DNA from 4 places in the Chryseobacterium sp. KBW03 genome. Region 4 is predicted to be linked to each of the others. Evidence: riboswitches for the same ligand, from Rfam matches in the RefSeq annotation. Region 4 holds a riboswitch; each other region holds the start of a gene.
The links. A riboswitch is a leader RNA that binds a small molecule or an ion and turns the genes downstream of it on or off. The one in region 4 is predicted to bind cobalamin.

Region 1: it holds a riboswitch for cobalamin, as region 4 does, so the genes downstream of both, metE (5-methyltetrahydropteroyltriglutamate--homocysteine S-methyltransferase) here and DBR39_RS08680 (TonB-dependent receptor plug domain-containing protein) in region 4, are expected to answer to the same signal.
Region 2: it holds a riboswitch for cobalamin, as region 4 does, so the genes downstream of both, DBR39_RS13445 (acyl-CoA thioesterase) here and DBR39_RS08680 (TonB-dependent receptor plug domain-containing protein) in region 4, are expected to answer to the same signal.
Region 3: it holds a riboswitch for cobalamin, as region 4 does, so the genes downstream of both, DBR39_RS14285 (TonB-dependent receptor plug domain-containing protein) here and DBR39_RS08680 (TonB-dependent receptor plug domain-containing protein) in region 4, are expected to answer to the same signal.

The regions. Positions count from the first base shown of each region.
Region 1 covers NZ_QAJO01000003.1:90,328-97,949, forward strand. The annotation lists gene DBR39_RS04320 (hypothetical protein) at 137-679, shown strand; gene DBR39_RS04325 (hypothetical protein) at 908-1,648, shown strand; gene DBR39_RS04330 (sensor histidine kinase) at 1,718-2,740, shown strand; gene DBR39_RS04335 (LytR/AlgR family response regulator transcription factor) at 2,746-3,513, shown strand; gene DBR39_RS04340 (Lrp/AsnC family transcriptional regulator) at 3,560-4,021, opposite strand; cobalamin riboswitch at 4,217-4,402, shown strand; gene metE (5-methyltetrahydropteroyltriglutamate--homocysteine S-methyltransferase) at 4,578-6,881, shown strand; gene DBR39_RS04350 (hypothetical protein) at 7,091-7,622, shown strand, end outside.
Region 2 covers NZ_QAJO01000005.1:431,123-438,744, forward strand. The annotation lists gene DBR39_RS13430 (GEVED domain-containing protein) at 1-277, opposite strand, end outside; gene DBR39_RS13435 (ATP-binding cassette domain-containing protein) at 705-1,367, shown strand; gene DBR39_RS13440 (hypothetical protein) at 1,398-2,198, shown strand; cobalamin riboswitch at 2,232-2,411, shown strand; gene DBR39_RS13445 (acyl-CoA thioesterase) at 2,527-2,910, shown strand; gene DBR39_RS13450 (HD domain-containing protein) at 2,966-3,556, opposite strand; gene DBR39_RS13455 (XAC2610-related protein) at 3,565-4,260, opposite strand; gene DBR39_RS13460 (helix-turn-helix transcriptional regulator) at 5,076-5,849, opposite strand; gene DBR39_RS13465 (hypothetical protein) at 5,950-6,204, shown strand; gene DBR39_RS13470 (hypothetical protein) at 6,334-7,622, shown strand, end outside.
Region 3 covers NZ_QAJO01000005.1:596,802-604,423, reverse strand. The annotation lists gene DBR39_RS14295 (helix-turn-helix domain-containing protein) at 1-163, opposite strand, end outside; gene DBR39_RS14290 (T9SS type A sorting domain-containing protein) at 318-1,628, shown strand; cobalamin riboswitch at 1,767-1,945, shown strand; gene DBR39_RS14285 (TonB-dependent receptor plug domain-containing protein) at 1,978-3,804, shown strand; gene DBR39_RS14280 (DUF5074 domain-containing protein) at 3,825-4,880, shown strand; gene DBR39_RS14275 (CCA tRNA nucleotidyltransferase) at 5,043-6,461, opposite strand; gene DBR39_RS14270 (nuclear transport factor 2 family protein) at 6,499-6,843, opposite strand; gene DBR39_RS14265 (L-threonylcarbamoyladenylate synthase) at 6,952-7,500, opposite strand.
Region 4 covers NZ_QAJO01000004.1:138,278-145,899, reverse strand. The annotation lists gene DBR39_RS08695 (MbnP family protein) at 1-613, shown strand, start outside; gene DBR39_RS08690 (cytochrome-c peroxidase) at 606-1,655, shown strand; gene DBR39_RS08685 (transporter) at 1,668-2,615, shown strand; cobalamin riboswitch at 2,708-2,895, shown strand; gene DBR39_RS08680 (TonB-dependent receptor plug domain-containing protein) at 3,004-5,037, shown strand; gene DBR39_RS08675 (YncE family protein) at 5,034-6,167, shown strand; gene DBR39_RS08670 (cell surface protein) at 6,182-7,375, shown strand; gene DBR39_RS08665 (DUF5074 domain-containing protein) at 7,412-7,622, shown strand, end outside.

The DNA of each region.
Region 1 (7,622 bases), on a different contig from region 4:
AAAAAGCATAGTAGGAAGCTGAGATTTTATTCTGGTTCTGCAAAAATGAAAAAGATTAATAAAAATTTTATAGAGGCAAATAATGTAATTTTAATACCTTTAGCCATCCAATCATTACAATTATTAAAATAGTCCTATGCAGACCAAACCATTCACTTTAATTCTGGCAATCTTTTTTCAACTAATAAGTATAACTGCTTTTTCACAGAAATCAGCGGCTCTAAACTCATTATTAGACAAAAATTCTGAATTTATTTTCCCGCAGACCACCGATAAAATTTCAAAAGCATTGAATGTAAAAACGGTGTTTTATGAAGATGCCAATGAAGAAAAGTATGCGAAATGGCCCACAAAAACAGGATTGGAGCTTTATTGCAGTCTTGGAAAAGATAATACGGTGAATGAAATGTTTTTCACGATTTCAGACAATAAGCATTTGATCGTAGAAGGACTGCCTTTTGGTCTTACCATGAACAAAAGTACATTGCAGGATAGTAAAGTTAAATTGAGTAAATACAATCCAAAGACTCAGAAGCTTGATGCCGGCAGTGAATTTCCCGGCGGTTCAAAACTGATTTTTAAGAAAGGAAAACATTATGCGACTTTACTGTTCGACAGTAAAAATCTCTTAAAATCATTAGGGCTTACAACAGAGCTTATTGATCCGGCTGCGAATTAATGAGTCTAAAAAAGCTTAAAAAATAATAGAAAATCCGTCATATAAAGTGGCGGATTTTTTTATTGGGTGAACTGATCCTGGTGACAGAAAGAAAGTCACAGTATATTCATCTGTAAAAATCTTCCGTTTATTTCTTTATTTCCTTAGTCCATTGTTTTCGGTTTGAATAAGAGCCATGGTTCTAATAGTTTTGACCTATCAAAATAGAAACAGTTAATACTATAATAGATGAACAGGGAATTAATTTTTTTAAGAACATTTGCTTTTGCAGCAGTCATTGGAATTGTCTTTTTAACAGCTTCTGCATTCAAAACAGACGGGCATCAGAAATTTACTGAAATAGATGTCGAAAGAATCAATATTGTTGAAAAAGACGGTACTGTAAAAATGATTATTACCAATGTCGGGAAATTCCCTAACGGAGAAGACAGGATCAATGGAAGTCCTACCAATAAAACAAGAAAGAAACGGTCAGGGATGCTTTTCTTCAATGAAGATGGAATTGAATGTGGTGGTTTTATCTATGACGGGCAGAAAAATAAGAACGGGCACAGTTCCGGACTATCGCTTACCTATGATCAGTATGATGGAGATCAGGTGATGCAGCTGCTGACTCAGGATTACAGAAAAGGAGATAAAAGAATAGTATCCAGCGGGCTTTATTTCAATGATCGTCCCTCAAAAGAATCACAAACCAAAACCGGAGAGATCATGGCAGAGCTGGATCTGCTGAAAGACCAGGAAGCGATACAGAAAAAATATAAAGAGTATGAACAGCAGGGACTGATTGGAGGGGCCCCGCGCATGCTGCTTGGGAAAACTAAAGATGAAAATAACGGACTGTTTTTATTTGACAGCAAAGGACAGCCAAGAGCCAGATTTTGTGTGGATAAAAATAATGAAGCCAAGCTGGATTTCTTAGATGATAAAGGGAATGTTACTGCCTCATTTCCCGAAAAGAAAAAATAATAATACAAAGAAATAGCTCTGTAAAAATATAGGGCTATTTTTGTGAAAAAATGACCACTCATAAAGCTGATGAAAACTATTTTAAAACAGGTTAATCAGAACAGATATTTCCTTCTGTTTGTACTTTTGTTTGCCTATCTGCAATCTATTCATATCCGTATAATTATAAGAAGGACATTAGATGCATATGTCTTTACTCCGGAAGCTGCTGTTGCCACTTTTATCAGTGCATGTATTCTTTTTTTTGTAATGGATTTTTTCATTAAGAATTGGAAAAAATCATCAACATTCAGTATTGAGGATATTCTTAAAATATTCAGCTCTTCACTTTTGACCTATCTGTTGGTTATAAAAATAATAGGTTTTATGATTTCATTGGCCTTTGGGACCATTGAGAAAAATTTCAACAAGGAAGTAGTCACCCTCTCTACTTTTTCGGACCTCATTGGTGGTTTTATATACGGGAGTTTTTTCCTGGCTTACCGCTATTACAAAAAGAATACAGCCTATCAGAAACAGCTGGCTCTTTATCATCAGGCATTGTCTGACAGTAAAATTAATCAGCTGAAAGCACAGCTTAATCCCCATTTTTTGTTTAATAATCTTAATATTCTGGACCAGCTCATTGAAGAAGATAAACAAAAAGCTTCTGATTTTTTGAACGAATTTGCTGAAATATACCGCTATGTTCTGGATGTTTCTGATAAAAAAATAATTTCAGTGGAAGAAGAACTGGCTTTTGCAGAAAAATATTTTAAACTGATACAGTACAAATATGGAAATGTTTATTCTTTGAAAGTGAATCATAGTGGAGCGTCAGGAAATATTATTCCGCTTTCACTGCAGTTGCTGCTGGAAAATGCAGTTCAGCATAATATTGGGACCTTTGCCAATCCTGTTTTGATTGTAATAGATCTGAATCATAAAATAACAGTTTCTAATAACAGGCTTCCCAAGCGAAACAGTAAGAAAACTTCCGGAAGAGCATTGAATAATCTTATCGAACAATATGCGCTGCTAACAGATCAGCAGGTAGAGATTTTAAAAACAGAAAATGAATTTTCAGTAATCATTCCTATAATTCCAGTATAACAAGTATGATAAAAGTTGTAATCATCGAAGACGAAATCCCGGCCAGAAACAAATTGAAACGTTTCATCAGTGAGCTCGATGAATCCGTTGAAATTGTTGCAGAAATTGACAAAGTAGAAGAAGCCATCGCTTTTTTTAAAAATTCAAATGTTGATCTGATCTTTTCTGATATTGAATTATTGGATGGAAATGCCTTTGAAATCTATAATCAGGTGGATATTTCCAGCCCGATTATCTTTACTACGGCCTATGATCAGTTCTTGATGAATGCCTTTGAGAGTAATGGAATAGAATATCTTTTAAAACCATTTTCACAGGATCGTTTCCAAAAAGCCTGGAATAAATTTCTGTTACTGAAAAGTACTGCATCTGAGCAGCAGGATGTGTTCGTAAAACTTCAGCAAATGCTTAATAATAACCATCCCGGGAAAAACTATAAAAAGAGATTTACAATCAGCTCACATCAGGGAATTTATTTTATAAATACTGAAGATATTGCTTTCTTTGAAGCAGAAGAAGGAATTGTTTTTGCCGTTGACACTGCTGGAAAGAAAAACCTGCTGAATGAATCAACATTAAAAGAAATTGAAAAACAGCTGGATCCTTTAGCCTTTTTCAGGATCAACAGAAGTGAACTTGTTCAAAAAAAGCATATTGAAAGAATAGAACGTTATAACAAAAACACCCTCTCCATCAAAATAAAAGGATACAAAGACCATCTTATTACCAGCCAAAGCAATACCTCTTCCTTCAGAAAGTGGATAGAAGAATAAGGGATGGAATCTTTTTAGAATCAATAATTTTTAACTCCCCATCAAATCATATGGTCAGTCCGTGATTGTTTTTCACCTCAGCCATGACAAAAGTGCTGTGAGTACTTCCGATGGAATCTACAGAGCCTAACTTGTTAAATACAAAATCCTGATAATGCTTCATATCTCTGACCTGTACTTTCAGAAGAAAGTCAAAATCTCCGGAAATATTATAGCACTCAGCAACTTCCTCAATTTCTAAAATTTCTTTTACAAAATCATAGCCTACAGACCTGTCGTGAATTTTTAGTTTGATCTGACAGAAAACGGTAAACCCACGGTTGAGCTTTTCAGCATCAAGAACAGCAGCATATCTTTTTACAAATCCGTCCTGTTCCAGTCTTTTTACCCTTTCAAAAACCGGCGAAGTAGAAAGGTTTACTTCTTTTGCCAGTTCTTTTACGGTCAGTTTTGCATTTTTCTGGAGCAGCCTGAGCAGCTGTACATCCTTATCATCGAGTTGTTCCACAGAATATTATTCTTTTATAGTATTAAAACAGTCAAATTTACAGAATTATATGCTTTAATTTTATTTTTCAAAAGATTAATTTGCTTAATTAATTTACTTTGATTGTGTTTTTATTCTGTATTATTAATTTTACACAAAATTAAAAACTTTTACTGATGGCGATTGTTATCAATAAAAGTACAGTTCTTTAAAGATACTTCATCAAACAGGAAAGGTTTTACGTAAGGTAAATTAATAGGGAATCGTGTGAGAATCACGAGCTGTCGCGCAACTGTAAGTAACACACCAAAGGTTTCTGTCCTTGCATATCCACTGCCAAAGCGGGAAGGATGACAGAAGCTGTTACAAGTCAGGAGACCTGCCTTTACTGAATTGACAATGCTTTCGCGGTCTGAAGCTTTTGGGTCATACAGATGATATATCGGATAATGCATTTTTTCGTGTGAGAGAAATTGTACCGTTCGCTATATTACTATTTTCCAAAAACTCTTTACCCAAAGCATTATGAAACATTTTAAAGGGCTTTATCATTAAGTTTAATTAAAAAGTTTAAAAAATGCAAACTCACATTCTGGGCTATCCGCGTATTGGTAGCAAAAGAGAACTCAAAAAAGCCTGCGAGCAATATTGGTCAGGTAAAATTCTTCTGGAAGAACTTCTGAATACAGGCAGAACTATCTGTAACCAAAACTGGAATATTCAGAAAGAAGCAGGAATTGATCTTATTCCGTGTAATGATTTCTCATATTATGATCAGGTATTGGACATGAGCCTTGTAGTAGGAGCAATCCCGGCACGTTATCATGAAGTGGTGCTGAAAAAGAATAATTCTGAACTGGATCTTTATTTTGCCATGGCAAGAGGATATCAGAAAGAAGGATTGGATATCACAGCAATGGAAATGACCAAGTGGTTTGACACCAATTATCACTATATCGTTCCCGAATTTTATAAAAACCAACAGTTTAAGCTAAGCTCGGATAAAATTTTCAATGAATTTGCAGGAGCAAAACAGGCGGGAATCAACGCAAAACCAGTTATTATCGGACTTGTTTCTTATCTTCTTTTAGGAAAAGAAAAAGAAGAAGGATTTGATAAACTGGATCTGGCTGGAAATCTTCTTCCCGTATACACAGAGATCTTAACCAAGCTTCAGGAGCAGGGCGCAGAATGGATTCAGTTTGACGAACCTTTTCTGGCGTTGGATTTAACGGAGAAAGCGAAAGAAACTTATCATTTTGTTTATTCTGAAATAAGAAAACGTTTCCCGAAACTGAAATTTATTGTTGCTGCATATTTTGACGGATTGAAAGATAATGTATCGCTTGCTGCTTCACTTCCTGTGGATGTACTGCATATCGATCTTGTAAGAAATCCTGAGCAGTTGGATGATATTCTGAATGGTATTCCGGAAAGCTTAAGTCTTTCATTAGGAGTGGTGGATGGAAGAAATATCTGGAAAAATGATTATGAAAAGTCATTGTCCTTCATCAAAAAAGCTGTTGAAAAATTAGGATCTGAAAGGATTTTAATTGCTCCATCTTGTTCATTGCTTCACTCACCTTGTGATCTGGATTTTGAAACCCATCTGAATGCTGAGATTAAAAACTGGCTGGCTTTCGCCAAACAGAAAGTAGAAGAAGTAGTAACGCTTAAAGAGCTGGCTTCCGGAACAGAAAATGAACAGATTCTTGCAACATTTGAAGACAATAAAAAAGCAATTGCAAGCAGAAGAACGTCGTCTCTTATTCATAATGATAAAGTGAAGCAAAGGGCCCATGCTGTCACTGAAAAGGATGCTCAAAGAATAAATACATTCAAAATCCGTAAAGAAGAACAGCAAAAAGAATTACAGCTTCCTTTATTCCCAACGACAACAATCGGATCATTTCCTCAGACAACAGAAGTAAGAAGCTGGAGAGCAAAGTTCAAGAAAGGAGAGCTGACAGCAGAACAATATGATGCTCTACTGAAAGAAGAAACCCAAAGAACGATTCGCTGGCAGGAAGAAATCGGAATTGATGTGCTGGTACACGGAGAATTTGAGCGCAATGACATGGTTGAATATTTCGGAGAACAGCTGGAAGGATTTGTATTTACTAAAAACGGATGGGCACAGAGCTACGGAAGCCGTTGTGTAAAGCCTCCTGTAATTTTTGGAGATGTTTCCCGCCCGACTCCTATGACGGTATATTGGTCTCAATATGCGCAATCTCAGACTGAAAAATGGGTGAAAGGAATGCTTACCGGTCCTGTTACGATTTTACAATGGTCATTTGTACGGGATGATCAGCCTCGTTCGGAAACATGTAAGCAGATTGCCTTGGCGATCCGTGATGAGGTGGTAGATCTTGAAAAAGCAGGAATCAGAATTATCCAGATTGATGAACCTGCGATAAGAGAAGGGCTGCCATTAAGAAAAACCGACTGGCAAAACTATCTGAAATGGGCAGTGGAAGCTTTCAGAATTTCAGCAAGCGGAGTAGAAGATGCCACACAGATCCATACCCATATGTGTTATTCTGAATTCAATGATATTATTGAAAACATTGCCGATATGGATGCTGATGTGATTACCATAGAATGTTCCCGTTCTCAGATGGAACTGTTGAATGCCTTTGCAGATTTCAAATATCCAAACGAAATTGGTCCTGGTGTTTATGATATTCACTCACCAAGAGTTCCTTCAAAAGAAGAAATGATTGAGCTATTGAGAAAAGCCCAGAATGTAATTCCTGCCAATCAGCTTTGGGTAAATCCGGACTGCGGACTGAAGACCAGACATTGGGAAGAAACAGAAAAAGCTTTAATAGCAATGGTAGCAGCCGCTAAAGAAGCATCAGTGGAATATGCACTTTAAAAAACTTTCAAATAATTAGATTCAACAATTCAGATCGTGTTATGATTTTCATAGCACGATTTGTCTTTTTACCCCCCTTAAAACATTGATGAACTCTGGTATTGGTTATTCATTTATATAGTATATTTTTGCACTTCGACATTTTTAAAATAATATTTTTTATTTAAAAATTGTTGACAATTGATAACCAGTTAACTATAAATAAACCCATGAAAGAATCATTTCCTGAAATGAGATCGGAAACCTACAGCCCTGAATATATGGCCAGACTGAGGTGGAGCATCGTCATTCTTTTTGCAGTAATCGCTGTTATTTTACTCATATTTTTTATTGAGGCCGTTTCAGCATCTTCTTCAGACACTTCTGCTACAATGATTTTTCTTTTTCTCTTTCTTATTACAGGGGCGCTATCAGGTTGGCTGGCTTATGAAATCACCAGAAATAAAGACAAGAAAATCAGTGGTATGCTGATCAACCATCAGGGAATTCTGTTTCTTAACAGGAATGACAAAGTTCTTTCAGAAATTAGATATCAGGATTTGGTCAAAAGCCAGAATCCTTATACAAAAGATATCTATTCTGAAGCTGCTTCCAATGGAAAATACGGCAGCTTCAGAAAGAATCTGTATGTTCATGAAAAAGATGAAAACAGAAAATCCAGAAAGAAGCTTATCAATCTGGATGTAGTTACCCTTAAAAACCGATATGATCTTATCGGGCATTTTCTGAAAGGCATACAGA
Region 2 (7,622 bases), on a different contig from region 4:
TCGTAATAGTAAAAGAGTTTTGGCCCTGTACCGTGGTACCTGTCATCCAGGTAGTCGTTCCAGGTAGTCTGTATCTGATCATATTATCCGGAGTATTGGGATCTGCAGTCCAGGTGACTGTTCCGGAGGTAAGGGTTACATTTGATATCTGGACACCCGTTGGGGCATTCGTATCACAATAGAATAAAGATTTTGATCCTTCTTCTATTTTGTTTTCTGCCTGAAAGCTGGAAATTCCCAAAATAAAAGAGAATACATAAAGTAGTTTTTTGGTCATGTTTATTAGTTTTAAAATTCTCTTGAAAAATAAGGCGTTTTCCGGAATATACTTTACATCCACTCCATATATTATTGTATTTTTTCAATACATTTGAAATTAAAAATGTAAAAGATACATTTCTATTGGTATCTCATTTTTACTGTTACTCTATGATCAAAAACTTTTCTATTCTTTGGATTTTTTATAAAAAAATAGTACTTCCCGCCCTGCTGTTTTCATTACTCATTTCTTTTTTGCTTCCCTTCGGGTTTGAAACGTTTGGATTAAGTTTTCTTCTAATTTTACCAGTCCTTCACTACTTTATTTATGAATTAAGGTTTAAAAACGAATATTATTTCTACGCCAATTTAGGACTTTCAAGAATCTTTCTTTGGAGCGGAACTCTTTTATTGAGTCTCATTGTAAAATTTATAACTTTATTCTTATGAGTAAACTTCATATTGACAGTGTAACAAAATCCTTCAATGAGAGAAAAATTTTGCAGGACATTTATATTGGGTGTGAAACGGGTCAAATTACAGGGCTGTTGGGTAGAAACGGAAGCGGAAAATCGACCTTATTAAAAATCATTTTCGGAGTTATCAGCAGTGATACTCAGTTTATCAGATGTGATGACAAAGTTTTGAAAAATAGATCAGACCGGAAAAACAGGATATCCTATTTACCGCAGAACCTCTTTCTCCCTAAATATGAAACCGTTAAAAGACTGATTCCCCTTTTCTGTAATAAAGAAAATACAGACCTCTTATTTTCCTCAGAACTCATACATCCCTTTCTTCATGAAAAGCCTAAAAACCTTTCCAAAGGTGAGCAAAGACTTATTGAAACTCTGATGATCATTCATTCTGAAGCTGATTTTGCTTTACTGGACGAACCGTTTCACAGTCTTTCTCCAATAGTTTGCGAAGAATTAAAGAAAACCATTCGCCAACAGTCAAACAATAAAGGTTTTATCATTTCTGATCATAATTATCAGGATGTTCTGGATATTTCAGACTCAATATATCTGCTTTCTGACGGCCATCTGAAACAAATACAAGATTTTAAAGAACTGCAGCGGTATAATTATCTCCCGAAAAGCATTTAATTTATATATTTGGGGGATCAAAAAATTTTCATGATGACTTTCATAAACAAAGCATTCTATGTATCCGCTTTCAGTATTTTTTCTTTAGCCTTTGTAAAAGGACAGAATAAGGTTCCTTTTGGAGTTGTAAAAGCTGAAGAGGGATATGCCAATGTACGGGTTCATAAAGACAATTACCGAAAAATTGTAGACAAGATCCGTATGCGTAAAGGAGATGTATTCGTTTATGTAAAGCCTGCTCCCGGAGAAACAGAATGGATCTGGATCAAATATCCTGAAAAACAGGATGATGACAAACCGTTTGTACGTTATGAAACTCTTGATAAAGAAGGAATGGTCAATAAAGAACGTATTGCTTATATCGATCAGCTTCCGGCGTATACTCCTTCAAAATCTAAAAACGGGAGATCACTTATTTTCACAGACAATTCTGATCCGAAAATTCCTACCGCTCAAAGAAGCAAGGTTGTGATTGATGTCTATCCTTCCAACGCGGGCTACCGTAAAAAGGAAAAAGATGCGGAAGGAAAGCTCCTTACCATCGATAAAGTAAAGCCCTGGGGAATTGGAAACGACCTTCCTGAAGGGATGACCGAGATCAAATCGATCAGAGTACAGCAGCCCGGAAGAGGTTCTGTTTTTGTAAGAGAAGCGATCAAAAATATGTTCCAGCCTACCATGGATTTTGAGAACATTGGGGTAACCTCTCTTGACAATGACAATATTTTCCTATACATGATAAATGGTTCGGGAGAGAACAGATATACCACTCTCTGGACGATCAAGAAAGGGAGAGTAATCAGCCAGATTATTTACCATAATCCGGAATAAATTCATTATTTTTGCACTCGAAAAGTTTTACACTTATTCATCACAGAAATTGGTTCTGCATCACTGCAGATTAAAAGGGAACCGTGTGAAAATCACGGACTGTCGCGCAACTGTAAGTAACTGAAATCTTTATCAAAGATCCACTGTGCGAGGCATGGGAAGGAGATAAAGATGTTACGAGTCAGGAGACCTGCCTTTTTCTTAAACATGTAACTTTCGCGATTTGAAGTTGTATTGATCTGATGGATTGTTTCAGGAATTCTATAAGTTCCTGTCATTATTCTGTTATTTTAATATCATTTTATTTCGCTTTAATTAATAATGATATATGACTACAGAAGAAAGAATTGAAGCATCCGAAACCAGAATCTTTAAAGCGGTTTTCCCTAACACAACCAATCATTATGATACCCTTTTTGGAGGTACGGCGATGCAGCTGATGGACGAAGTAGCTTTTATTACCGCAACCCGATTTGCAAGAAAAAGAGTGGTAACAGTGAGCAGTGACAAGATCGATTTCAAGAAACCTATTCCTGCCGGAACGATTGTTGAGTTGATCGGAAAAGTGTCATACGTAGGAAAAACCAGTATGAAAGTAAATGTTGAAATCTACACCGAGCAGATGTATTCCTATGAAAGAGAAAAAGCCATTGTAGGTGATTTCACTTTTGTAGCAATAGACGAGTTCAAGAAACCAATCCAGATACTATAAATAATAAGCTTCGGGCGGCCTTTGGCCGCCCGAAATTTTTCTATTCTCACTGAAATTATTTCAAAACTTTTTCTGTTTCCAGACTTCTGTTCAGCAGCAGTTCAAAAGCCTCTCCCATTTCATCTGAGGCTCTTGTGATCGCATTTTCAAGTATATTTCTGATTTGCTTTTCTGTTACTCCGGCTTCCGTCCAGCTCTTTCCTGAAGTATGGGAATTTAAGATAAATGGCATGATTCTGTCTATTCCACAGGCAAAAACAGCATCCGGTGTTTTCTCTTCTTCAAACTCAAGCCAAAGATTAAAAAATTCCGAACGTAAAGGTTCATCCAGAATTCCGAAGATCTTCTGAGCAGAAGCTTTCTCTCTTTCAAACTTTCCTACCATTGCTTTTTCATCAAAAATAAAAGTGTCTCCGGCCTCTATTTCCACAAGATCATGAATGGAAAGCATTCTTATCACCCTTAACAAATCTATATCGGTGCGGTTTTTTGCATAGGGATAAAGTATCTGAGCCAGAATGATAATCTGCCAGGAGTGTTCCGCTGTATTTTCTCTTCGGGAATCGTCTGCATTATAATTTCTTCTCTGTACATTTTTCAAAGCATCCACTGCCAGGATAAAATCGATTTCTTTCTGAATTTTCATCTTACTTCTTATTTTCTATTATATTGATCTGCAGGATATACCTTCGTTTTGGTATTCCATTTATTATTGATCTTTTCTTTTGTTATTACTTTTACCTGATCTTCATTAGTCGTATCTTCTTCCTTTTCAAAGACCATATCCAGTCCTTTATTCGGAATTACGGCATATTCCATCGTGAAAAAATTGCAGCATCCTGATTTTCCATAAGCGATGAGGCGTTTGCGCTTGGCATCAACATCAAAAATATCAAGGGAATTGGAAGCAAGATCCGTAAGCTCTTTACTCTTCACAAATGCCATTCTGGTACTATTGAACACATATACATCGTATGAAGCAGCGCTATAGTTCCCCATATTTCCGTTTCTTATCGCAATATCTTCTGTTCCGTCAAAATTAAAATCATCTATAATCACAGAATTTTGCGGCTTTGTTAACTGAATCATTTTCCCCGGGGTCAGCTTCTGGCTTTCTTCTGTTTCCAGAACAAGATCATCGGAAACAAAAGTCTGTACCTTACTGTTTCTGTTATCAAAAAGCTCCACAGTCCCCTTTCCACTGCATCGGCTGTCATAACAATTTTCTACCTTGATGATCGCACTATAGTTTTTTGACGCATTTTTTACTTCAAACTGATATTGCCCGAAACATAAGGGACCCAACAAAAGAAAAGCCGATAAGTTCTTATACTTATTTAAAATATTCATGGTAATAGTAATTTGGATTTAGGTGTTTTCTATTGCTAACAAAAATACGAATCATAATACCGATCTCAAAATATCAATCCCATTATCTCTCAGAATTTAAAACAGTTTTATTCCTTCAAATAAAAGGATATCCGCTGATAAGAAGCTGTTTCCCGCTATCCGCTCATACTCCTCGCACCGGGCCTAAAACCCAACCCGCTGTGGGGTAACCGCTGCTATCGGGGCTATGATATGAGTAATAAGTAATCGGTAATAAGTAATAAGCAATAATTAATAAATGATGATTTTTTTCCTCTGTATAGGGCATAAAACAAAAGGTCAAAAAAAATAAAGGTCAAAAAAAAGCCTAATCCCTTATTAATAAAGGGAAAATAAAAAAAATAAGCTATATCCAAAAGTAAAACTGATTGTCATTTACTACCTTTTTATTACCATTTTAAATACACTTTAAATAACATTTAAGCACCCTTATAGGATGCTTATTCTTTTTTATGGCAAAAACAGCCTTGTAATAATGTAGAATGCGGAATTTTCATAAATAAAGTGAGTCTAATATCCTTTTATTTATAATACTATCTGGTTAAAATAGCTCTTGAAAGAATTTTCAAAAAAAGTAATAGCAGTTACGTTAGGGGTTACGTTTGGAGTTACTCTATAGTGTAGTTACTGGTTGAGTGTAGTATGTGATTTGTTTAAAATTAACATCAAAAATACATTAAATACAATCATTGTGCCCCCTATTTTTCACACTTTATAAAACGTAAAATATTGATAATCAGAATAAACTGATGATCTTATTTTTTGAAGGGGTGTTTTTATTGAACTCTGCGTTTTACTTCTTGTAATTCTGCTTCTAAATCGTCCATTCTGTCATAAATATCAGCAGGATCAGGTAGTTGAAAATTTAGATGTAGTTTGACTTCCCACACCTCCTTTATAGATAATGGATTGATGTTCTGGGTGGGGAAATTTCGTCTATTATCTGATTTACAGATTAAATTGTCATATTTACTTATGCGGTTAATGCATCTCTTTATAATGCCGTCTTCAACTTCATTTGAGATGATTGCATATATTTTATTATCTTTTATATCTTTCTCCCAGTCATCAATAAACTGACCTACTACATAGCTTTTATTTGGCAATGTTGGAAACATTGAATTTCCTTCCACTTCAAACATTCTGAATATTCCATTATTTAATCCAGGCATTCTATATGCAGGGAGCTGTTTTATAAATGTAGGGTCATTATAACCTGTGATATACCCAGCTTTCAATGTTTGAGGGACTAAGGCAATGTTATCATGATTATATGAATCAATTGTTACAATTTGAGGAACCCTGTTATCTAATTTAATGTTTTTTGATTCTTTTTCCTTCTCCATGTCTCCAATACCCAATATTAACCATTCGGTATTTATTGCGAATGTTTTACATATTTTTTCAATTACATTGAATTTTGGTTCAGTTCCATTAAGGTAACTACGCACATTTGACTCACCAATTTCTATTTTGTTTGCAAATAGTGAGTTATTTCCACTACAGAAATAGTCAATTAACTGTTTTATTCGCAAATTTATTTCATTCATAATCAATACGTTATAATTAAACCGCAAAATATTACGGGAAACCGTTTGGATAATCGCAAATAAATGCGATATTTGTCCCAACAAAAAGACAATTGAAACAATGGACAAACCTACAAAAAAAAGAATTAAGTACAATGAGGACATTCTGAATGTTTTAAGAAGTAGATACGGCTACACTTTTGATTTCATTCGAAAATCATTGCGAGGTGATCGAGTTGGTGAAATGCCTGATCAATTAATAAAAGAATATAAAGAGCTTGATAATGCTTTAAAAAAAAGACTAGAAGAAAAAATGGAAACCTTAAACCCTGCATCATATGAAAACAATTCAAAAATTAGTTCATCTAATTATTAGATGTCGAGCCAGTAGTATAAATTTTCTTTTTGCTCAGCATGTAATAAATTATGAATGGGTATTATTTGGGAAATTTATTATAAGAAAAACCAGTAAGCCTATATAACAGCATTTAAACACAATTTAAAAATGTATCAATTCTATCAAAATACTTTAACGATTCCTGCAAAAGCTTTGTACGATGATTTAGGAATAATGTCAGAGTCAAATTACAAAAAATTGTGTAGTACAGGTAAATTAAATAAAATTAGAACCGCAGGCGGTTTAGATAATACAGCTCTGGTAGAGTTTGATAGTATTCCTGAAAGATTCAAGGTTCAGTTAATAAAAATAAAAGGTTTTCCTCCCAAGAAAAACTCGCAAAATCTACTATTAAACTATTATCATGACGATTACGAAGCTGTAGACTTCTTTGCTTATTATCTACTTGATGAATACCGCACATTGTCTCCAGAAAAGCAAGACGAGTATGTAAAAAACGCTCAAATGCTTCAGGCGGTGGATGTATTCATTAAAGAGACTTTAACCTTTGTAAAGAGCCGTAATGGCAAAAGAGGATTGACCGATATATGGAATGATACCACTGATGCTGTAACTGCTGTAAAAGATCAAATAGGGCACACATTGCCAAAATCAGCCAGAAGACTAAAGGAAAAACTGGAAGACTTCAAAAAAGAGGGTTACTCGTCTCTTATTTCGGAGAATTTTGGGAACAAAAAAGCTTCTAAAGTAAAAGATAATCAGCAGGAAGCCTTATTAAGAACTTTATTACGTGATCACAGGACTTTTGACAATGAACAAATAGCAATGGTATATAATTCAGTTGCAAAGCTTCAAAAGTTCCCTGAACTCTCTGCATCAACAATCGGTAATTATCGTAAAAAATGGAATTTACTTGTAATGGCTGGAACAAAAGGAGAAAAGGGGTTTGATAACAAAGTGGCTATGCATGTTAAAAGATCAGCGCCTTCAGCACCTTTGCTTTACTGGACGGTGGACGGTTGGGATGCAGAATTATTGTACCAAAAATCGTCAGTATCCCTTAAAGGACAGAATATCACAACATATCATAACAGATTAACTATGGTTGTGGTTCTTGATCCTTCCATTAAATATCCGATAGGATACGCGATAGGAACTCAGGAAAACGCAGAGCTTATAAAAGCTGCTTTAAGAAATGCAGTAAGACATACGGAAGAGCTTTTCGGATCAAAACACAAAGTACTACAGATTCAGTCTGATAATTATGCTAAAAAAGAAATGACACCTATTTATACAATGATGTCAGATCACTATACACCTGCTAAGGTTGGAAACGCAAAATCAAAGGTAATTGAGCCGTGGTTTAAGCACTTTAATAAAACATATTGTCAATTCGCTCCAAATTGGAGTGGCCAAGGTGTCAAAGCTAAAATTCA
Region 3 (7,622 bases), on a different contig from region 4:
ATGCCTTATCAGCGAGAATCGTAAAGTCCGGACCGGATTGCCCATTGGTAATAAGCGAGCAGCAAATAGAAATAAACAGTATTATTTTTCTACTATTTTGAAATAATTTTTGTCTTGATAATTTGTTTTTTGTGTTTTTTTGAATAGTTCTGGTAAAATCCATATTCAAAATGGGGTTTTGTATCTATTTGGTTATTAAAGTTTTAAAAATTAAGTTCTTTTTAAATTCACGAATTCTGAAAGTCAAATTCTTTTGAAAGGATGAATATTGTATTAATATTGTTTCCACCAATTCGAAACGCTAAATATAATAAAATATGAAAAATTTTTACAGAATGTCAATGAAAATATTGACGGCTTGTCTTTTCCTGAAATTTGGTTTTGCAGAAGCACAGCTTACTGTAATGGGTTTGGGAAATTATAATGTAGGCGCAGTTTCAGATAATGGAGTGGTAAGTATGCATACCAGTGCAGGAGGAATCTATAAATGGAATGCTGCCGGCGGACTTATACAGATAGGATCAATATCCAATGGATATCCGGCTGCAGGAAGAACTGTTGTTTCGAATGACGGAACCAAAATATCGTCTTCCGTTACCAATGCAGCAACGGGGTTCAATGAAATATCTACTTATGATGTAGCTTCTTCTACATGGGTAAACAGAGGTGGGCTTGTTCCTACCGGATGGGACGGAAGCGTAAGCTCCACCTGGGGAATGTCTACCAACGGAAGCACAGTTGTAGGTCTGGGATATCTTACCGCAGCCAATGCACACGCTGTGAAATGGGATGAAGCAGGTGGAATGATAGACTTGGGAAGTATGGTTTCCGGGCGTAGCTCCAGAGCCAATGCAATCAATGCGGCAGGAACGGTGATTGTGGGCTGGCAGGATGAACCGACAGGTACCAGAAGCGGTGCAAAATGGCAGGATGGAGTAGAGAGTTTTATTACAGATAATAACGGAAATAATGTAGGCGAGGCAGGAGGAATTTCTGCTGATGGAAATACCATCATAGGAGCAGCTAATCCTAATCCCTATGTCTGGAATGCCACAAGCGGGCTTACTTATATAACACATCCTAATGCTTCTTTCAATTTCAAAGGAGGAGCTACGGGAATTTCGGCAGACGGGAAAACGGTGATTGGATATTACAGGGCATTTGGAGCGCCTCCAATGTCGGGAGAAGGCTTTATCTGGACTTCATCCACCGGAAGGATCAATCTGAATGATTATGCAGTATCCTTAGGAATTGCAACGAATGGAGTAACAATGGGACTTCCCCTGGCCATTTCACAGGACGGAAAGAAAATTGCGGGAACGGGAACTAATGCCTCCGGTCAGATAGTCGCTTTTTATCTGGATACCTCTGAATTTTTATCAGTAAATGATACAATGAAAGAAAAAAACAATATTGGTATTTATCCTAATCCTGTAACTCATACACTTTATTTTAAAGGAACAGGAAAAATAGAGAAAGCTGAAATATATAATTTGGTTGGACAAAGGGTGAAAACATTCAATACTGTAGAAGAGCAGTTGAATGTTTCATCCTTGCCAAAAGGAAACTATATTCTACAATACTCAGTGAAAGGAGAAAAACAAGCCTATAAATTCATAAAAAATTAAACATATATAAATAGTAAAAGTAGTGGGATGAATGGCCGTTTTCAATGTTGAAAGCGGCTGTTCTTTTTGTATTTAATTAGCAGAGAGATAAGTTTTTTTAAGCATAAGTCCGGTTTTTGGCGAATACATATAAAAAGCTATCTTTGCAAGAAATTTGGTTTCCAGTATATTGGAATGAAAAGGGAATCGGGTGTAACCCCCGGACTGTCCCCGCAACTGTAAATCGCAACAAAAGTTTCTGCAAAAAACCACTGTCTAAAAACGGGAAGGAGCAGAATGCGAAAGTCAGGAGACCTGCCAACATTATAATAAAAAAAACATATTGCTTTCGGAGGAAAAGTAAAAGAGTATGGATATAAAAAGATCTTTAGTACTGCTTTTTTCATCTTATGGCTGTTTTCTTTTTGGACAAGAGAAGACCATTGACACTATTTATGTCTTCGACAACCAGATGAATAGGGTGAAACTTTTTCATCCCGTAAAAACAATTTCGGCAGAAGAGGCCGAGAAAAACTCCAGTAACCTTTCAGAACTCCTGAGATTTCAGTCGCAGGTTTATATCAAAGAAAATGGGCGTGGTGCTGTTTCTTCACCATCTTTCAGAGGAACTACTGCTCAGCAGACGGCTTTTGTATGGAACGGAATTAATATCAACTCCAATTTTTTAGGACAGGGGGATATCAATAATATTGCTTTGTTCGGATATGACCAGATTGGTATAAAAGCCGGCGGTGGAAGTGTAGTATATGGAAGTGGCGCGATCGGGGGAAGTATACACCTGAATAATACCCTTGATTTTAATAAAGGTTTCCATGGTTCATTATTTTCTGAAGTAGCTTCTTTTAATACCTATAATAATTTTGTAAAAGGATCTTACAGCAATGATAAGTTCAGCTTTAAAGCTTCCGGAAATTATTCTGTAAGCGAAAATGATTATAAGGTAAGCGATCTGAATTATATCAACAGAAACGGAAGTTATTACAATACGACATTCAATGTAGGAGCATCCTATAAGATCAACAGTGATCATAAAGTTTCGTGGCAGAGCCAGTTTTTTGATTCTTCACAGCATTTTCCTGTATATGAAGAAACGGGAACCAAAACAAAATATAAGACCCAAAGTGTAAGAAGTCTTCTTTCGTGGGATTGGAACAAAACAAAGTTCAGTAACTCCTTGAAAGCGGCTTATACAGAAGAGAACTTTCAGTATTTCGGTTCGCTAAATCTTCCTAAATCAAGTGGTGGAACAGGGAAAAATTATATCTTTAAAAATGATTTTAATTATTTCCTGAATTCAAAATGGAATTTTAACCTTATTGGGGAATTTCAGGTCAATAAAGGGGAAGGGTATCAGAGCGGAATATCCAGCGTCAGTAGAAATATTGGTTCTGTTTCCGGATTGTTGAGATATTTTGCAACGAAAGACCTTCGTTTTGAGGGTGGATTTAAGAAAGACTTCGTGGAAGATGTAAAGTCACCGTTTTTGTATTCATTCTCCGGAAAATGGAGCGCTGCAAAATGGTATGATGTGAGCATTAATGTGTCAAAGAATTTCAGATATCCTTCATTTAATGATATTTATTATGAACCGGGAGGAAATAAAGATCTGAGGCCGGAAACTTCTACTCAGGTGGATATGACGAATGAGTTCAAAGCGGGAGATTTCAGGCTTACTTTGTCTCCTTATTATATGAATGTGACGGATCTTATTGTATGGCTGCCTACAGCATTGGGATATTGGCAGGCATTTAATGTCAATAAATCTGAATCTTACGGATTAGAATCTCAGCTGTCTTTCAGTAAACAGTTGGGCAATCATAAGATCCGAGCCAATGCAGGATATTATTACGCAAAATCTATCGATAAAGAAACAAACATGCAGAGACCTTATGTTCCTATGCACAGGGGAACTGCCAATATAGATTATGAATATGGCTTCTTTAAGTTTTTCGCACAGGGACTGCTGAATGGTGTTACCTATACGACCAGTGATGAAAAGAGATCAGATGCTATTGATCCTTATTTTCTTTTGAACGTGGGAGTTTCTGCAACATTAGCAAAAAAATATACCTTAGGGTTCAAAGTGAATAATCTAACGGATACCTACTATAAAACAGCTTCTTTTTATCCTTTACCCAAAAGAAATTATAGTGTGTATGCCGCAATAAATTTTTAAAAATTAAAATTGAATAAATTATGAAAATAACTAAACTTTTAACTGTATTATTTGCAGTAGTGTTATTGTTTAACATTTCTTCATGTTCAAGTGATTCTGCAGAGTTTGAAATGTCCCCGATCACATATCAGAACGGATATTTTATCTCTAATGAAGGGAACTTCAACAGCCAGGGGGCTAAAGTAACTTTCCTGACAAGAGACCTAAGCCTGAAGCAAGACGATGTGTATGGGTATAACAACAATAAAGATATTTTGGGTGATGTACTTCAGACCATCGGTCTTAATGGAAATAAGGCGTATCTTGTAATCAATAATTCTAACAAAATTGTTGTTGTTGATCGTTATACATTTAAAAGAGTAGGAGTAATTACGGATCAGATTGATAACCCAAGAGGGATTACTTTTGCTAATGGATTTATTTATGTTTCCAACACGAATTTCACTGCAAATACTAAAAGTGTAACGAAATATAAAATTTCTGACCTTTCATTTGTAAGTAAAATCAGCATGACTGAAGTTTCTGATAAAGCAGTAGAAGCAGGAGGAAATGTTTTCATACAGAATGCTTCATCTGGGTATGGGAATAAGATTACTTATATCAATACTTCCAATGATAGTAAAACTGAAATTACCGTACCGAATGGTAGTGTTAATAACACCGTTTCGTATAACTCTAATGTGTACACAATTTCTTCAACGGCTGCAGATTCTTATATCTATAAGATTACAAGTACGGGTACAATGACACCAGTAATTACGCTGACAGGAATTCCAAACGCTACCAACCTTCAGATTGATAACGATAAAATCTATTTCAGTTCAGCAAATAAAGTGTATACAACAAGCTTAGCTGCTCCAACAATTCCTACAACTCCATTATTAACAGCTGCTGATGGTGGTCAGTATTATACTCTTTATGGATTTAACGTTATTGATGGAAGAATCTTTGCATCAGATGTTAAGAAGTTCACAGAAAATAGTGAAATGGTTGTGTATTCAGCAGCTACAGGGAGCAAGATCATGTCTGTTACGACAGGAGGTCTGGGTGCTAACGGTACTGTTTTGAATCAATAATGCTTCACAGCATATAAAAATATAATTTTTTATTTTTTCATCATTTGTGTTTTTTTCCGGTCGGTTTCTTTGAAACCGGCCGGCTTTGTTTTTATACTGGAACAAAAAAGCCCGGCGGGATGGAACATCCCGCCGGGCTTTTTATATTATCTATAGATTGAATTAGATTGTTAATCCCAGTTTCTCTGCTTCAGCAATGACAAACTTTGTCGCTTCTTCTTTTTCATTAGGAATTTCCCCTTCAAGAATAGCTTCTTTTACTTTCTCTTTCAAGATACCAATTTCACGTCCTGGCTTAAGATTAAACATTTCCATGATCTCTTCCCCGGTAATCGGTGGCTGGAAATTCCTCACCTGATCCTTTTCTTCCACTTCTTTGATCTTAACCGCTACATATTCAAAGTTTCTTTTGAATTTCTCCTGTTTTTTAGAGTTTTTAGTAGTAATATCTGCTTTGCAAAGTGTGAAAAGGTCTTCAAGGTTTTCTCCGGCATCAAATAAAAGTCTTCTCAGCGCAGCATCTGAAGCATCATCAGTGATTAAAGCAATTGGTCTTGATGAAAGCTTTACCATCTTCTGAACATATTTCATATCACTTCCCAATGGCAGTTTTAATCTTTGGAAAAGTGCCTTTACCATTTTTGAGCCCAAAAATTCATGTCCGTGAAATGTCCATCCTGTGCCTTCTACATACTTTTTCGTAGGAGCTTTTCCAATATCATGGAGCAGGGCAGACCAACGAAGCCAAAGGTTATCTGTATTCACAGAAATATTATCCACGACTTCTAAGGTATGGTAAAAGTTATCCTTATGAGTCTGTCCTTCCACTTCTTCTACACCTTTCAGTTCGATCAGTTCAGGAATAATCAGCTTCATAAGACCTGTTTGTTCCATTAATTTTAGTCCCACAGAAGGTTTTTCAGAAAGCATGATTTTGTTGAATTCTACCATGATTCTTTCCATAGAAACAATACTGATCCTTTCTGCTTCCTGTTGAATAGCATTCAAAGAGTTTTCCTCAATTTTTAAATTTAAAGTGGACGCAAAACGTACCGCTCTCATCATCCTCAACGGATCATCAGAGTAGGTCTGTGCAGGTTCTAAAGGCGTTCTTAAAATTCCTTTTTCAAGATCTTCAATTCCACTGAATGGATCAATCATTTCTCCGAAATTATCTTTATTTAAAGAAATAGCCATCGCATTGATGGTGAAATCTCTTCTTTTCTGATCATCTTCCAGGCTTCCTCCTTCCACTTCAGGTTTGCGGCTGTTTTCTGTATAGCTTTCCTTTCTTGCTCCCACAAACTCAAGTTCAAGTTCTTTATACTTGATCATGGCTGTTCCATACGTTTTGAATACGGAAACCTTTAATTTAGGATCTATATCCTGAGCTACATTCTGGGCAAGTTCAATACCGCTTTGTTCCGTTACAAAATCTATATCTGTAGAAGCTTTTCTTTTCATCAGAAGATCACGCACATAACCGCCTACAATATATACAGACTGATTATTCCTTTCTGCCGCTTCAGAAATTATTTTAAATAGTTTTAAATTTTTATTTTGATTAAGATTAATTATCATCGTTAATAATAGTGTCAATTTCTACCAATGTTACCCATTAATCATAATGAGCATACATTCTACTAATTTTTCCGTCTTCATTAAAAAACATGACTTCAACAGCATGTTTATCCATAATCGACTTATAAAATAATGCTACCGAATCTACTCCTGCCGTAGAATGAATCAAATCAAAATGAAGATCCGGAAATTTATCCAGCGCCTTCCTCCAATATTCACGGACTGCTGCTTTTCCTTTCAAAGAGCTTTCCTTACCGCCTGTAGCCATAGCAATCATGGGAGTTGTGATCTCAATATCATCTGAGTAATGGGAGAGAATATCCTCTAAATCATGAGAATTCCATGCATTAACCCATATTTGAGCAAATTCCTGATGATTCATAGCAAATAATTTATGAGTTGAGTTTGCAAAGATAGAATTAAAAAAAAGAAATCCTGCCGATATGAACTGACAAGACTCTAAAAAAATAAACAGAAAGGTTCAAAATTTCTATTCCCTAAGAACCTTTATTCTGTTATCACTCCATATTTTGATCACAGAAGAACCAGAGTATTTTGAAACTTTTTCTCTGTCTTCTTCCACTGCATAATCTACAAGACTGATCATCTCCTCAGAAATATCGGAAAACTTCAACGGGCTTTTTTCACCACTGAAGTTGGCAGAGGTAGAAACCAAAGGTTTGTTCAGTTTTGTAATCAGTTTTTTGCAAAAATCATTTTTTACAAGACGGATTCCAATACTTCCATCTTCAGCAAGAAGTTCTTTAGGTAAACCTTTTGGATTTTCATAAACGATTGTTACCGGTTTTTCGCTAAGATCAATGATTTCCCAAGCCATTTCGGGAACATCCACCAAATCCTGAAGTCTTTTTTCAGACTCTACAAGAATGATCATGGATTTGTTCTTTTCGCGCTTTTTGATGTCAAAAATCTTATTAACAGCTTCTATATTAGTAGCGTCACAACCAATTCCCCAGATGGTATCTGTAGGATAAAGGATGGTTCCGCCGGATTTTAGTACTTCGATAATATGTTCCATAATTGTAAGTGAATTCAAAGAGTTGATAAAGGTAGAAAATATAAGGATTTTAGGCAAAAAAATTGAGGCTCAAATGTGTTTATATAGGTAAAGCCAGTAAACCCATAAAAATTATAATCCGT
Region 4 (7,622 bases):
AAAATATGTAATCAGTAATATCGCCCTGATAGACGAGAATGGAAATGAATTTAAATACAATGAAAACAACCCTGATAAAGGCGCTTTTATCGTTGACCAGGCAGATGCTGTAGCCGGAATTATATATCTTAACCTGGATGGCATTCCAAAAAATAATTACAAAAAAATAAGATTTGGATTGGGTATCAGTCAGAAAGCATATTTGCTGGGACAAGACGGACAAGCAGAATTCTGGACAAAAGCCAAGCAGAAAGGAATGACGTGGTCATGGGCTGCCGGATATGTCTTTGTAAAACTGGAAGGGAAATATGGGAATGATGCTCCTTCAAAGGAATTTATGAATCACACAGGAAATATGGGGAATGTTACAGCTAATGAGCAGCCTGACCTATACCGTGAAATTACATTGAATCTTCCGACAACAGCAAGAGTAACCGGAACAATCCGCCCTTCTGTTCATATTTTGGCAGATCTTAACCAGTTTCTGAGCGGAGAAAAAGCTCTTAGCCTGACAACAGCTAATGATATGTTGATGGGTTCAAACCAACACCTGGCAGATGTTACCAATAATCTTACAAAAATGTTTAAAGTAGACCACGTTCACAATGATTAATTTTTTTGTTAAAACGATACTGGTTCTGCTTGTATTTCTGTTGAGTTGTATTTCCTGTTCTGATGAGGTGATCCAGCCGTTGGAAAAGGATGAAGCATATAACCTGCAGTTTCCTTCTTATTTCCCGGAAATGACTTTTGATAAATCAACTAATCCTGTGACAAAAAATGGAGTGGAGTTGGGACGAAAATTATTCTATGAAGGCAGACTTTCCAGAAATAATACCATTTCATGCGGTTTCTGTCATATTCAGGAAAATGCGTTTACCCATCACGGGCATACTGTAAGTCATGGTGTGGATGACAGAATCGGAATCAGGAATGCACCACCTATTCAGAATATGGTTTTTTTGAAAAGATATATGTGGGACGGAGTGATTCATAATCTTAATGAGCAGCCCATCAGTCCGATTACAGATGTCAATGAAATGGACAGCTCCATACCGGAAGCTATTTCAAAGATAAAAGATGATCAGAAGTATAAAAAACTTTTCAGAGAAGCCTATGGAGACGAAACGATTACAGGAGAACGAATTCTAAAAGCTTTGTCGCAGTTTATGGCCTCGTTGATCTCTGCGGATTCAAAATACGATAGATTCAAGCAGGGAAAAGAGCAGCTAACTTCAGCAGAATCCCAGGGAATGGCTTTGTTCGGGCAGAAGTGCGCTTCTTGTCATAGCGGAGAACTGTTTACTGATGAGAGTTTCCGGAATACAGGAATGTATTATAACACGGAATTCAAGGATGCAGGACGTTACAGAGTAACCCTTAATCAGGTAGATTGGATGAAATTCCGTGTTCCGAGTTTGAGAAATGTAGAATATACAGCGCCTTACATGCATGACGGGAGGTTTTACACCTTAGATGCGGTCCTTAATTTCTATTCGAATCAGGTAGAAGATAATGCCAATCTGGATCCACAGCTGAAACAGAACGGTCATATAGGAATAGCCATGAACAGACAGGAAAAACAGTCGATCATTGCATTCCTGAAAACACTGTCCGACAAAAGTTTTATATCCAATCCAAAATTTGCAGAATAATTTATAGAAAACATGAAGAAGATTATATTGATAGTAAGTTTGATCCTGTTTAGCCAGAATCAGGCGAAGACCATTAGAGACAGTGCTTATAGTGCTCCAAATACCTTTAGCAGATTCGATTTTGATGATGATTGTGATGCTTGCGGCTGTGCAGCAGGAAATGGATCTTCAGGCTTTGAGTCTTTATTGAACCCACAGTTTATCGGAATCAAATACTTTGCCCAGCATTACAAAGCCAAAGAAAATTTATTTGTAAAAGATCTTACGCAGGATCAGTATTTCAATACCCTGCAGCTTTGGGGGAAAATTCCATTGACTAAAAAACTGAGTGTATATGCAAGTCTGCCTTTCCATTTCCATGAAAAGAAAACCTTACAGGGAGATATCAAAATCAATGGAATAGGGGATCTGAATCTGATGGGAATTTATCAGCTGATGAGCTCTAAAGATAATTTCCACCATCTGAGTGGAGGTTTAGGAGTGAAAATTCCTTTGGGAAAATTTGATGAAAAAGGAGTTTCCGGTGTTAATCCGAGTTTTCAGCTGGGAACCGGAAGCTGGGATTATCAGGCCGCTTTGAATTATAAGTTTCAGAAAAATAAAGTGGCGGTAATGGTCAATACAGACTATACGATCAAGACGGAGAATAAGAAAAATTACCGTTTTGGAAACCAATGGAACTATGCTGCGACAGGTTTTTATCAGGTTGCGGGATATGAAAAATCTATATTTTCTGTAAAAACGGGCGTTCAGGGAGAAGTGTATGCCCAGAATAAACAATTCGATGAAGCTTTACCCAATACTGCTGGAAGTGCGTTATATGGGAAACTAGGATTTGAAGCCTCTTATAAAAAACTGAGTTTGGGAAGTGAGATAATGCTTCCCATGTACACTCATCTGGCAGGAGGAGATATTGAAGCAAAATCGAGATTCAGTATTTTTCTGAATATTGGAATTTAAAGTGAAACCCTTAATAAAATGATGTTAAAGCTCCTTCGGGAGCTTTAATTGTTTATGAATCATGATTTTAATTGGGGGTTAGGAATAATTCTTTATCTTTGCCGAAATTTGGTGAGCCCTAAAAAGCTCTTAAAAGGGAATCCGGTGAAAATCCGGGACAGACCCGCTGCTGTAAGCTCCACACCAAGATTTTTGAAGAATATATCCACTGTTTTTTTTAATGGGAAGGATTTCAAAAATGGAGTAAGTCAGAAGACCTGCCAGAAAATAATCGTTTGACGCTTTCGTGGAATAAAGCTTAGGACATCAATGATTCTGTGCAGTGATAGCTGTGCTTTGTCGTTGTTTTCTTATATCCATTAGCGTCATCATTATCTTAAATGAGCTAATGGCAGCAAAACTAACTACTTCTACAATTCATAAAGCTGTTTTCACAATACTGGTGATAACATCTCAACTTTTGTTTTCTCAAACCAAGAAAAAAGATAGTCTGGAGGAAGAGACAATTAAAGGAATCAATCTTTACAAAAAGAATTTTAAAGAAATCCTTCCGGCACAAACCTTACAGGGCGAGCAGCTGGAAAGACTGAACAGCCACTCTGTTGCAGATGCTCTGCGGTATTTCTCCGGTGTTCAGATCAAAGACTATGGAGGGTTGGGTGGTTTGAAAACCATTAATATCCGAAGTATGGGAAGCCAGCACGTTGGTGTTTTCTATGATGGAATTCAACTGGGAAATGCCCAAAACGGACTGGTAGATCTGGGAAGATATTCTTTGGACGATCTGGAAGAAATATCATTGTATAACGGGCAGAAAAGTGAAATTTTCCAACCTGCAAAGGATTTCGGGTCTTCGGGATCTATCTATTTACAGCCGAAAACACCGGTATTTAAAGGAACAAGAAAAACCAATCTTGTGATCAGAGCAAAAAGTGCTTCTATTGATCTTTTCAACCCGTCATTCCGATTGGAACAGAAGATTTCAGACCGGGTTTCTGCCAGCTTCAGTGGAGAATTTATGCAGAGTGACGGAATTTACAGATTTCGGTATGCAAAGAAATATCCCGATGGCCAGCAGGCTTATGATACCATTGCAAAAAGACAGGATTCGGATATCAAAGCAAAACGTTTTGAAACTTCTCTCAACGGAACTTTAAATAACGGAAGCTGGAATATCAGAGGCTATGGTTATATTTCAGACCGTGGAATGCCGGCGCCTATTGTTAACGGTCGTTTTGGAGGCAGAGGCGCAAGGCTTTCCGATGAAAACTATTTCGTACAGGCTAACCTGAGAAAAAAGCTGTTTCCAAAATTTGAAACCCAGCTGAAGGCAAAATTTGCTTACGATTATACCCATTTCATGGATACGGTTCGTTCGCAGTCTATTATTTATACCGATAACACCTATATCCAACGAGAACTCTATCTTTCCTCATCCAATATCTATTCTATCACACCCAATTGGGATGTCAGCCTGAGTGGGGATTTTCAGTACAATAATCTGGATGCCAATCTGGATAATTTTTCTTATCCTACCCGTTACACCACATTGGTAGCAGTGGCAACGACTTATCAGTGGAACAGGTTCAAAATCCTGGGAAGCCTTTTAGGAACCTTTACTTTTGAAGAAGTAAGAAAAAACAAAAGGCCGGGAGATGCGAGAGAGTGGACACCTGCCGTATTTATGAGCTATCAGCCGGAAATTATTCCTGAACTTACTCTTAGAGCTTTCTACAAAAGGATTTTCCGACTTCCAACCTTCAATGATCTGTATTATACCAATATCGGAAATACGTATCTGAAGCCGGAATTTACCAATCAGTATGATGTAGGATTTACCTATCAGAAGAACTATAACAATCATTTCTTTAAAAGCTTTTATGCTAAAGTAGACGGCTATTACAATAAAGTACAGGATAAAATTGTAGCGGCACCTAACGGAAGCATGTTCCGCTGGCTCATGATGAACCTGGGAATGGTTGAAATCATTGGAGCAGATGTAAATCTTCAGACTGAAATGCAGCTGGGACAAGTAAAACTAAGACCATTGCTTTCCTACACTTACCAAAGTGCAAGAGATATGAGTGATCCGGAAGATACCTTCTATCGAAATCAGATTCCTTACACTCCATGGCATAGCGGATCTTTCAGTCTGATGGCAGATTATAAAGACTGGAGTTTTAATTACAGTGTTATGTACGTAGGAGAAAGATATGACGTGAACCAGGATAATATTCAATATAATTATGTACAACCCTGGTATACTCACGATCTGTCTGTTCAGAAAAAATTCAACTGGGCCAATCATCAATTTAAAGTAAGCCTTGAAATGAATAATATTTTCAATCAATACTATGATGTTGTCATCAATTATCCGATGCCGGGAAGAAACTTTAAACTTATTCTAAACTTCACCTTATGAGAAAACTAAACTTTTATTTTTTATTTCTTGTATTAGCTTTTCTTACTTCATGCCGTACAGATGACATCATTGTCCGTCAGGAAGTGGTAGAAGGACTTCCTTCAGAAAATACAGCAATAAAAGGGTTTTATATGCTGAATGAAGGGAATATGGGAAGCAATAAATGCACTCTGGATTTTTTTGATTACACCAAAGGAACCTATTACCGGAATATCTATGCAGAAATAAATCCCAATGTCGTAAAAGAATTAGGAGATGTAGGAAATGATATCAAAGTCTACGGCAGCAAACTCTACATTGTTGTTAATGTTTCCAACAAAATTGAAGTACTGGATGCCAAAACAGCCAAGCGTATTACTTCTATTCCATTACAGAACTGCAGATATCTTGCCTTCAAAGACGGGAAAGCTTATGCCAGCAGCTATGCCGGACCGGTAGCTATTAATCCAAAAGCACCTAAAGGAAAAGTAGTGGAAATTGACACCACTTCTCTTTCCATTCAGCGTGAAGTCGTAGTAGGATACCAACCGGAAGAAATGGAGATTGTAGGAAATAAATTATTTGTTGCCAATTCCGGAGGATATAAAGCTCCCGATTATGACAATACTGTTTCTGTAATAGACCTGAATACTTTTACAGAACTTCAAAAAATAAATGTGGCCATCAATCTTCATCATATTAAAAAAGACAATTATGGTGATCTGTATGTAACCTCAAGAGGAGATTATTATAATGTCCCTTCCAGTCTTTATTTAATAGATGCAGCTACAGGAACTGTTAAAAAAGATTTTCATCTCTCCGTCAGTGAAATGACGATCGTTAATGATAAGCTCTATTTCTACGGAAATGAATTCAATTACAATACTCATAGCTATAAAAAAACCTTTGGGATCATCGATGTAAAAACCGAAGAGATTATTGCCAACAGGATTTTTGATAAAGAATATGAGACTGCCATTAAAACACCTTACGGAATTGCAGTAAACCCCATCACAGAAGATATCTACATGACAGATGCCAGGAATTACGTTTCCATGGGATTTGTGTATTGCTTTGATAAAAACGGACGCTTTAAATGGAAAACGGAAGGCGGAAATATTCCTGCCCACTTCGCTTTTTTATACAAATAACCAAACTTTAAGAAATGAACAGAAATACCTTTACTTATTTAAAAATCGGAGTTTTATCATGCTTCCTGGTAGGTGTGATAGCCTGTAAACATGATGATGAAGATGAGTTTACATTTAATGGCCTTGATGATTCCTATTCCATTGAACGTTTTAGAGTGTTGAGTATTCCTACCAATGCTTCGGGAGCTGTCACATGGAGTATTAATGATTCTATTATTTCTCAAAATTCAGAACTTGAATTTATCAGTCCGAAGGCAGATGCTTATCCTTTGACTTTAAAAATTAACAATAAAGGAAACGAGCAGGTTTATCATTCCAAAATCATCGTTACCAAAGAAAAAACACCTTACAGTAAATATATCGCCAAAGTATTGGAATTCCGTCCTGCTGTAGGACAGTTCATGAACGAAATCCCGGAATATTTACCAGGATATACAACCGCAAATATGCTTCAGAAAGCAAACGAATCATTGGTAGGGGGAAATTCTACCATGATCACTCTTGGCGGATATGGCGGATATGTTGTTTTTGGATTTGATCACACGATTCCGAACCTGAATGGACGGGATTTTAAAATACTGGGAAATGCATTCTTTGGAAGTGATGCCAGTGATCAGCGCTCAGGATCCTGTGAGCCGGGAATTATTATGGTTGCCTACGATAGAAACAAAAACGGGAAACCCGATAATGACGAGTGGTACGAAATCGCAGGCAGTGAATACTTCAAAAATACAACCGTAAAAGATTACAGTATTACCTACCATAAACCTGATGAAAATAAAACTCCTGTAGCCGGAAGTGAATTCTGGCAGACCGATGTAGAATATATCAAATGGAATGATAACCTGGGAAATCAGGGTTTTAAAACAAAAAATACTTTTCACGTACAAAGTTATTATCCTCTATGGTTTACAGATCCTTCTTACAGTTTTTCAGGAACCAGACTGGCAAATAATTTTTATGATCAGAGCGGGAATGGATCCTATTGGGTAGGAAAATCATATGATTTCGGATATGCGGATAATGCTCCGAATAATGATGAAGCTTCCAATATTGATATTTCCTGGGCGGTAGACAGAAGTGGGAAATATGTGAAGCTTCCGGGTGTTGATTTTATGAAAATATATACAGGAGTCAATCAGGAAGCCGGCTGGCTGGGTGAAGTTTCTACAGAAGTTGCCGGAGCTTACGATTTACATTTCAAATAATGATTCAATAATACAATCTATTTAAATTAAAAAAGAATGAAAAAGTTTTATCTTTTTATGATGCTTTTTCTGTTTGCATGCGTATCGAATGCACAGATAAAAGTTCAAGGTGTGCCCCGAAATGATATTTCCGGGATCAGTCAACTTAATACGACTACGATCAGTTTTTCTGATATCCAGTATTGGGTAGGATCAGGATCCAATCAGGCTGCTTTTGTAGTACAGTGGAATGACAGTAAAAATCCTG